DNA from 2 places in the Kitasatospora sp. NPDC089913 genome. Region 1 is predicted to be linked to the other one. Evidence: riboswitches for the same ligand, from Rfam matches in the RefSeq annotation. Region 1 holds a riboswitch; the other holds the start of a gene.
What was found. A riboswitch is a leader RNA that binds a small molecule or an ion and turns the genes downstream of it on or off. The one in region 1 is predicted to bind thiamine pyrophosphate.

Region 2: linked by a shared signal. The riboswitch ahead of thiC (phosphomethylpyrimidine synthase ThiC) and the one ahead of ACIPYS_RS31160 (purine-cytosine permease family protein) in region 1 are both predicted to bind thiamine pyrophosphate.

The regions. Positions count from the first base shown of each region.
Region 1 covers NZ_JBIVGI010000026.1:93,303-97,508, reverse strand. Annotated here, with positions in the region: gene ACIPYS_RS31165 (S1C family serine protease) at 56-1,852, opposite strand; TPP riboswitch at 2,037-2,186, shown strand; gene ACIPYS_RS31160 (purine-cytosine permease family protein) at 2,179-3,579, shown strand; gene ACIPYS_RS31155 (glycerophosphodiester phosphodiesterase family protein) at 3,889-4,206, shown strand, end outside.
Region 2 covers NZ_JBIVGI010000015.1:57,916-62,121, forward strand. Annotated here, with positions in the region: gene ACIPYS_RS22815 (3-oxoacyl-ACP synthase III family protein) at 1-61, opposite strand, end outside; gene ACIPYS_RS22820 (SPFH domain-containing protein) at 143-1,705, opposite strand; gene ACIPYS_RS22825 (hypothetical protein) at 1,888-2,094, opposite strand; TPP riboswitch at 2,313-2,447, shown strand; gene thiC (phosphomethylpyrimidine synthase ThiC) at 2,503-4,206, shown strand, end outside.

The DNA.
Region 1 (4,206 bases):
AGCCTAACGGGTCCGGTGGGGTTCGGTGCACCGGGTTTCCGGGGTGGGGCGGGGGTCAGTCGCCGACGCGGGTGCCGAGGGTGACCTTGGTGGTGGCCGTCTGGCCGTTGCGGGTGTACTCGACGTCGACGGTCTCGCCCGGCTTGTGCGTCCAGATCTTGCTGACCAGGGCGGGGCCGTTCTCGATCGGGCTGCCGCCGAGCTTGGTGATCACGTCGCCCGGCTTGAGGCCGGCCTGGTCGGCGGCGCCGCCGGGGGTGACGGCCGGCTGGCCCTGGATGTCGCGGGTCTGGATCTGCGCGCCGTCGCCCTTGTAGTCGTCGTTGCGCAGCACGTCGAGCTTGGCGTAGACCGGCTTGCCGGTCTTGATCAGGGTGTCCGCGACCCACTTGGCCTGGTTGACCGGGATCGCGAAGCCCAGGCCGATGGAGCCGGCCCGGCCGTTGCTGGAGGCGTTGGACTGGATCGCGGAGTTGATGCCGATCACCGCGCCCGAGGAGTCCAGCAGCGGACCACCGGAGTTGCCGGGGTTGATCGAGGCGTCGGTCTGCAGCGCGTTCATGTACGAGGCCTGCGCACCGGTCTCGTCGCCGGAGGCGACCGGGCGGTCCTTGGCGCTGATGATGCCGGTGGTGACGGTGGACTCCAGGCCGTACGGGGCACCGATGGCGATGGTGGAGTCGCCGACGTTGACCTTGTCGGAGTCGGCCAGCGGAAGCGGCGTCAGCTTCCCCTTCGGCGGGGTGTCGAGCTTGATCACCGCGACGTCGTAGCCCTCGGCGCGGCCGAGCACCGAGGCGCCGTAGGAGCTGCCGTCGGCGAACTTGACGGTCAGTTTGCCGCCGCTGGTGGAGGCGGGCGCCACCACGTGGTTGTTGGTGAGGATGTGGCCCTCGGTGTCGAAGACGAAGCCGGTGCCGGTACCGGACTCGCCGTTGCCCTGGGCCTTGATGGTGACGACGCTGGGCAGCGCCTTCTGCGCGATTCCGGCCACCGAGCCCGGGGCGGGCTCGTTCTTCTGGGTGTTGTTGGCCTGGACCGTGGTGGAGCTGCGGTCGGCCTTGGCACTGACGGAGGTGTCGTCGCGGTCGGCGACGGCCACTCCGACCGCGCCGCCGGCCACACCGGCCACCAGGGCCACCGCCGCGACCAGGGCGATCAGACCGCCGCGCTTCTTGCGCGGGCCGCCGGGACCGGGGGCGCCGAGGTACTCGCCCGGGTAGCCGAGCGGGCCGCCCGGACCGCCGGGGGCCCCGGGCGCGCCGGGGGCGATGTCGTGGGAGCCCCAGCCGCCGAGCGGCTGGCCTGCGCCGAACGGGTGGTGGTGCTGCCCGGTCGCACCCGGGGCCGGCGGGGCGGCGGGCGTCCCGTACGGGTCGTGCTGGGCCGCGGCGGGCGCCGCGTAGGGGTCGTGCGGGGCCGACGGCGCGCCGTACGGGTCGTGCGCGGCGAGGGCCGGGGGCACCGGGGTGCCGGGGGCCGGGGTGGCGTACGGGTTGCCGCCCTGCGGGGCGGCCGGGGCGGCGGGCGCCGCCGGAGCCGGGGCAGGCGGCAGGACCGGCGGCGGGGCGTCCAGGTAGCCGGGCTCGGCGGCCGGGGGTGCGGCGGGCGCGGCGGGCGCCGGCACCGGCGGGGCCGCCGGCTCGGGGGCCGTCAGCTTGCCGAACGCCACGGTGGGGGTGAACCCGCCGGAACCCCCCTCGACGGCCGGAGCCGACGGCTCCGCCGCGGGGGACGGGCCGGCCGCACTCTGCTGCGCCGGACCGTCAGCAGGGGAACCCACCACCCCCTGGCCGCCGGAGGGCTGCTCCCCCTGCGGCCCGGTGGACCCAACCTCGCGCTCGGTGCTCACGGACGACCTCCATCGCTGACAGGACCAACAACCATAGTTTTTCGCACACTCGATTCGATTGCCGTAAGGAGCCTTCTGAAGAACTCATAAGAATCCTTAGCCCGACCAGACGGACGCCCCGGACGCCGCCCGCCCGGCCCCCTGGCCTTGGCGTTCTTCCCCGTGCCCGCTAGCCTGTCGCTCCGAACTGACACGCGGGAGCTTGGACCCACCAGGCTGAGAGTGCGCCGGTCGACCGTACGCCACGGGATCCGTGGACGGACCGTCGAGGGGGCGCAGACCGCCGGAACCTGTCCGGGTAATGCCGGCGTAGGGAGATATCGGCCGTGCCGCCTGCCTCGACGTCCTCGACGTCCTCCTCGTCCTCGTCCTCGGCGACCGCCGTCCTGGAGCCCCAGACCCGGGTCGAGGCGCCGCTGGTGCTCGACACCGAGCCGCCCCGCACCCTCCGCTTCCGCGACCACTTCGCGCTCTGGATGAACCTCGGCGTCTCGCTGATCGGCTTCACCACCGCCGCGACCGTGCTCGGCGCCAAGGGCAGCGAGCTGTCGCTGGCCGCCGCCGTGACCGCGATCGTGGCCGGCACCGCGGTCGGCACGGCGATGCTCGGTGTCGCCGCGCTGATCGGCGCCCGCACCGGCGCGCCCGCCATGGCGACCCTGCGCGGACTGTTCGGCACCCGGCTGTCCTACGTGCCGACGGTGCTCAACATCGTCCAGTGCATCGGCTGGGGCGTGTACGAGCTGCTGACGATCGCGCTCGGCGCGCAGACCGTCGTCGGCACCGAGGGCTACCGCTGGCTCTTCGTCGTCCTGGCCGGCGCGATCACCACCGCGCTGACCATCTGGCCGCTCGGCGCGATCGCCGTGCTGCGCCGCTTCGTCGCCGTCGCGGTGGCGGTGGCGATGGTGTACTTCACCGTCCAGCTCGGCCGGAACGGCGTCGCCGACCCGGGCGCGGGCAACTGGCACGGCTTCCTGCGGGCGACGGACGCGATGATCGCGGTGTCCATCTCCTTCGTCCCGCTCGCCGCCGACTACACCCGGCACTCGCGCACCCCGCGCTCGGCGTTCTGGGGCAGCTTCTCCGGCTACACGGTGGCGCAGGTCTGGTGCTACGTGCTCGGCCTGATGGCGCTGCTCCAGGCGGACGGCGACCCCGACCGGATCTTCGACTCCTTCCTGGGCGTCTGGGCGGGCTGGCTGTTCCTGCTGGTGCTGGTGCTGCGCGAGACCGACCAGTCCTTCGCGAACGTCTACTCGACCGCGATGTCGATCCACAACCTGCTGCCGAAGGTCGACCGCCGGGTGCTCACCGGCGGCACCGGCGCGCTGATCACCGTGCTCGCGCTGCAGATCACCGCGTTCACCGACTCGTACTACGCCTTCCTGGGGCTGATCGGCTCGGTCTTCGTGCCGATGTTCGCGGTGCTGGCGGTCGACTACTTCCTCGGCGCCGGGCGGCGCGGCTGGGACCTCTCGGACGGGGCGCCGTCCCGCTGGCTGATGCTGCTGCCGTGGGCGCTGGGCTTCGCGGTCTACCAGCTGATCGCGCCGACCGCGGTGGCCGGCTGGTGGACGGACTTCTGGACGTCCGCGCAGGAGCTGCTGCACTTCACCCCGCAGGAGTGGACCTCGGCCTCGCTGTTCGGCTTCCTGGTGCCCGCCCTGGCGACCTGGGCGCTGACCCCGTTCACCCGCGGCCGGGCCGTCACCGACGCGCGCTGACCGGGCGGCCCGGGGCGGCCCCCGGAACGCCCCGGGCGGCCGTCCGCCGGAATGTCCGTCGAATGCCGAATGCCCGGGGAATTCCGGCGGAACTCCCGCGGAACGTCCACGGAACACCGGTCCGACGCCGCTCGGAACGCCTGCGGAGCACCGCCGGGAGCCGGGCGGAACGCCACGGGAGCAACCGCCGGAACGCCACGGGAGCGCCCGTCGGAACGCCCCCCGCCGCGCGACGGAGTGACGAAGTCGGCCCCCCGGGTTGGGGCCGACGTCGCCTCCGTGTCACTTCCGCCGCCTATCGTGGGGGGTGTGACCAGCCCTGATGTCTCACCCGTGACGGCCCGCACCGACCGGAGCGTCCAGGTGATCGCCCACCGCGGTTCCTCGCACGCCCTGCCCGAACACACCCTCGCCGCCTACCGCAGGGCGCTCTCCGAGGGGGCCGACGCGCTGGAGTGCGACGTCCGGGTGACCGCCGACGGACAGCTGGTCTGCGTGCACGACCGGCGGATCGGCCGGGTCTCGGACGGCCGGGGCACGGTCTCCGCGATGACCCTGGCCGAGCTGGAGTCGCACGACTTCGGCGCCTGGAAGACCGGCAGGCCGAGCGAGGACCCGGAGCTGCGC
Region 2 (4,206 bases), on a different contig from region 1:
GGGCGGGGAGCTGGGATCCGACGGCGGTGATGCCGATCCGCGCGGTGGCTGCTGGGTGCATGGTCCCATCGTGCTGCGGACCGGGCGGCGCCCGCCTGAGTACTCGTACTCAGGCGGGCGCCGCCGGGCTACTCGGACCGGTTCAGTCCCGCCCGGGCTCCTCGTCCTCGCGGCGGTCCGTGCCGTCGCGGTGGAGGAAGGCGGGCGGCACGGCGTCGACCGGTACCGGGACGGAGACCGCTGCCGCGGTCGCGGGAGCACCGGCCGCGGGGGCGGGGGCGGCGGAGCCGGGAGCAGCGGTTGCCGTCCCGCCGTCCGCGCCGACGGTGGACAGCAGTTGCCGGGCCAGCCCGAGCCCGGTGCCGCCCATCGCGAGCGCCTTGGCGAACAGCTCCCCCATCCCGTCGGCGCCGTTGAGCAGCACCATGTGCTCCACGTTGCCGAAGGACTCGGCCGCCGCCCGCACGATCTGCGGCCACTGCTCGGCCAACTCCTGGGCCACCACCGCCTCCTGGTTCTCGGCGAGGGCGGCTGCCCGGGCCTTGATGCCCTCGGCCCTGGCCAGGGCGACCGCCCGGGCGGAGGCGGCGTCGGCCAGGCCGCGCGCCTCGACCGAGGCCGCCTCCGCCCGCCCGGTGGCGGTGGTCGCCTCGGCCTGCGCCAGACCGCGCACCCGGGTGGCGTCGGCGTCCGCCTCGGCCGCGATCCGCACCCGTCCGGCCTCGGCCGCGGCCGCCAGCTCGGTCTCCTGGGCCTGCGCCTGGGCGGCGGAGATCCGGGCGTCACGGGCCGCCTCGGCGGTGGTGCGGGTGTCGTACGCGCGGGCGTCGGCGGGCTTGCGGACGTCGATCTGGAGCTGCTGCTCCTTGCGCCGCGCCTCCAGTTCGGCGACCCGGGTCTCCTGGACCACCACCTCCTGCCGGGAGGCGGCGTCGGCGAGCGGTCCGGCCTGCCGGGCGCGGGCCGTCGCGGTGTCCATCTCGGCCTGGTAGGAGGCCTGTTGGATCTCGCTGTTGCGGGTCGCCTCGGCCTTGCGGGCGGCGGCCTCCTGCTCCGCCTCGGTGGCCACCCGGTCCGCCGCCGCCTGGGCGATCCTGGCGTCCCGCTGGACGGCGGCGGCGTGCGGGATGGCGAGGTTCTTGATGTAACCGGTCGGGTCGATGATCTCCTGGATCTGCAGGGTGTCGATGATCAGGCCGAGCTTCTCCATCTCCAGTCCGGAGGCGGCCCTGGTCTCACCGGTGAGCCGTTCCCGGTCGCGGATCATGTCCTCGACGGTGAGTCCGCCGACGATCGACCGCAGGTGTCCGGCGAAGACGTTGTGGACGCGCTGGCTGATCAGTTTCTGCTGGTCGAGGAAGCGGCGGGCGGCGTTGGCGATGGAGACGTCGTCGTCGCCGACCTTGAAGATGACCACGCCCTTGACCCGGACCGGGATGCCCTGCGTGGTGACGCACTCGACGTTCAGTTCGGCCTCGTTGAGGTCCAGCGAGAGCCGCCGGACGCCCTGGAGGCCGGGGGTGACGAGGGTGCCCCGGCCGGTGACGATCCGGAAGCCCAGCCCGTCACCGACCCCCTCGGTGCGGTGGCGGGAACCGGAGATGATCAGTGCCTCGTTCGGCTCGGCCACCCGCCACATGAGCTTGAAGAGCGTGATCATGACCAGCACGGCCGCGGCGGCCGCCCCGGCGATGATGAATCCCATGGTTCAACTCCCCCTTCCGGCGCAGGAGATGCGCCGAAACGGATTGTCCGCCGGGGCTCGGTGCGGGGAAAGGGAAGTGACATGACGCACCGTCACAAGGTCGTCACGGGACGGTCCGTGGATCGTCACGGGCGGCCGGCGGACCGGCAGGGACGGTCACCGGTCGGCCGGTCCGCCGGACGTCAGGGCCCGATCGGCGCCACATAGACCGTCCGCGGCGGCTGGTACTCGATCACCACCACCGGCGTCCCCACCACCAGCCGGTCCCCGGGAACGGCCAGGTAGGCGAGGAACGCCTCGGCGCCCCGCCGCTCCGGCACGTGCACCATCACCTCGCCGACCAGCCCCGCACCCACCGCTCCGGTGACCCGCCCCGTGCTCCCGATCACGCCGGCCTCCCTCGACTCGTCGGCTCCTGGGGCGTCTCTCCGGACCCGCGCCTGCGGGGCGGGGGTCCGAGGACACGCCCTGGGCCAGTCTGCCCGCCGGAAGGCCTCCGCGCCCCACCCTTCACCCGCCGGACCTCGCCGTTCTCCCGCGCCGACCCCCCTCTGGACCTCCGGCGGTCGGCTCGCTACGGTGTTGGACGTCATGCGCGGGCAACACCGCCTGCGGACGCGGGAGCTCGGAGCACCGGGCTGAGAGGGCGCTGAACGGGACGTCGGACGACGGACCGGAGGCTGCGTCGACCGCAGGAACCTGACCGGGTAATGCCGGCGTAGGGAGTTGAAGGTCCGTTGACCACCTTTGAGGCACAGCCGCAGTCTGCCCAGTCGCCGTCCGCGCACGGCGCCGCCGTGACCAGCGCCGGCACCGGCTACCCCACCCCCGCCTGGCGCAAGGCCTACCGCGAGGGGTCCCGCCCCGACCTGCGCGTGCCGTACCGCGAGGTCGTGCTGACCAACGAGAAGACCGTCCCGCTGTACGACACCTCCGGACCGTACACCGACCCGGCCTACGAGCCCGACGTCCGGCGCGGGCTGCCGGCGCTGCGGGACGCCTGGATCCGCCAGCGCGGCGACGTCGAGGAGTACGACGGCCGCGAGGCGCGCCCCGAGGACGACGGGATCAAGCACACCTCGCCGCGCGGCGGGAACCTCCGCAACCTCGACGCGGTGTTCCCCGGCCGCCCGCGCCGGCCGCTGCGCGGGCGCGGCGACGTCGCGGTGACCCAGCTCGGCTACGCCAAGCGCGGCATCGTGACCCCCGAGATGGAGTTCGTCGCCCTGCGCGAGGGCCTGGCGCCCGAGTACGTGCGGGACGAGGTGGCCCGCGGCCGCGCCGTCATCCCGGTCAACGTGAACCACCCCGAGGTCGAGCCGGCGATCATCGGCACCAACTTCCTGGTGAAGATCAACGCCAACATCGGCAACTCGGCGGTCACCTCCTCGATCGAGGAGGAGGTGGAGAAGATGACCTGGGCCACCCGCTGGGGCGCCGACACCGTCATGGACCTCTCCACCGGCCGCAACATCCACACCACCCGCGAGTGGATCCTGCGCAACTCCCCCGTGCCGATCGGCACCGTGCCGCTCTACCAGGCGCTGGAGAAGGTCGACGGCCGGGCCGAGGACCTCAGCTGGGAGGTCTACCGGGACACGATCGTCGAGCAGTGCGAGCAGGGCGTCGACTACATGACCGTGCACGCGGGCGTGCTGCTGCGCTACGTGCCGATGACCGCCCGCCGCAAGACCGGCATCGTCTCCCGCGGTGGTTCGATCATGGCGGCCTGGTGCCTGGCGCACCACCGGGAGAACTTCCTCTACACGAACTTCGAGGAGCTCTGCGACATCCTGGCGCGTTACGACGTCACCTTCTCGCTGGGTGACGGCCTGCGCCCGGGCTCGATCGCGGACGCCAACGACGAGGCGCAGTTCGCCGAGCTGCAGACCCTGGGCGAGCTGGGCCGGATCGCCCGTGCCAAGGACGTCCAGGTGATGATCGAGGGCCCGGGCCACGTCCCGATGCACAAGATCAAGGAGAACATGGATCTCCAGAAGGAGATCTGCGACGAGGCCCCGTTCTACACCCTGGGCCCGCTCACCACCGATGTCGCGCCCGGCTACGACCACATCACCTCGGGCATCGGCGCCGCGATGATCGCCTGGTGGGGCACCGCGATGCTCTGCTACGTCACGCCCAAGGAGCACCTGGGCCTGCCCAACCGGGACGACGTGAAGACCGGTGTCATCACCTACAAGATCGCCGCCCACGCCGCGGACCTGGCCAAGGGCCACCCCGGTGCCCAGGACTGGGACGACGCGCTCTCCGACGCGCGCTTCGAGTTCCGCTGGGAGGACCAGTTCAACCTGGCCCTCGACCCGGAGACGGCCCGCGAGTTCCACGACGAGACCCTCCCCGCGGAGCCCGCCAAGACCGCCCACTTCTGTTCCATGTGCGGTCCGAAGTTCTGCTCGATGAAGATCTCCCAGAAGATCCGCGAGGAGCACGGGGACGGTTCGAGCGCCGTCGAGTCCGGTTACGGGGAGGACGCGCTCGCC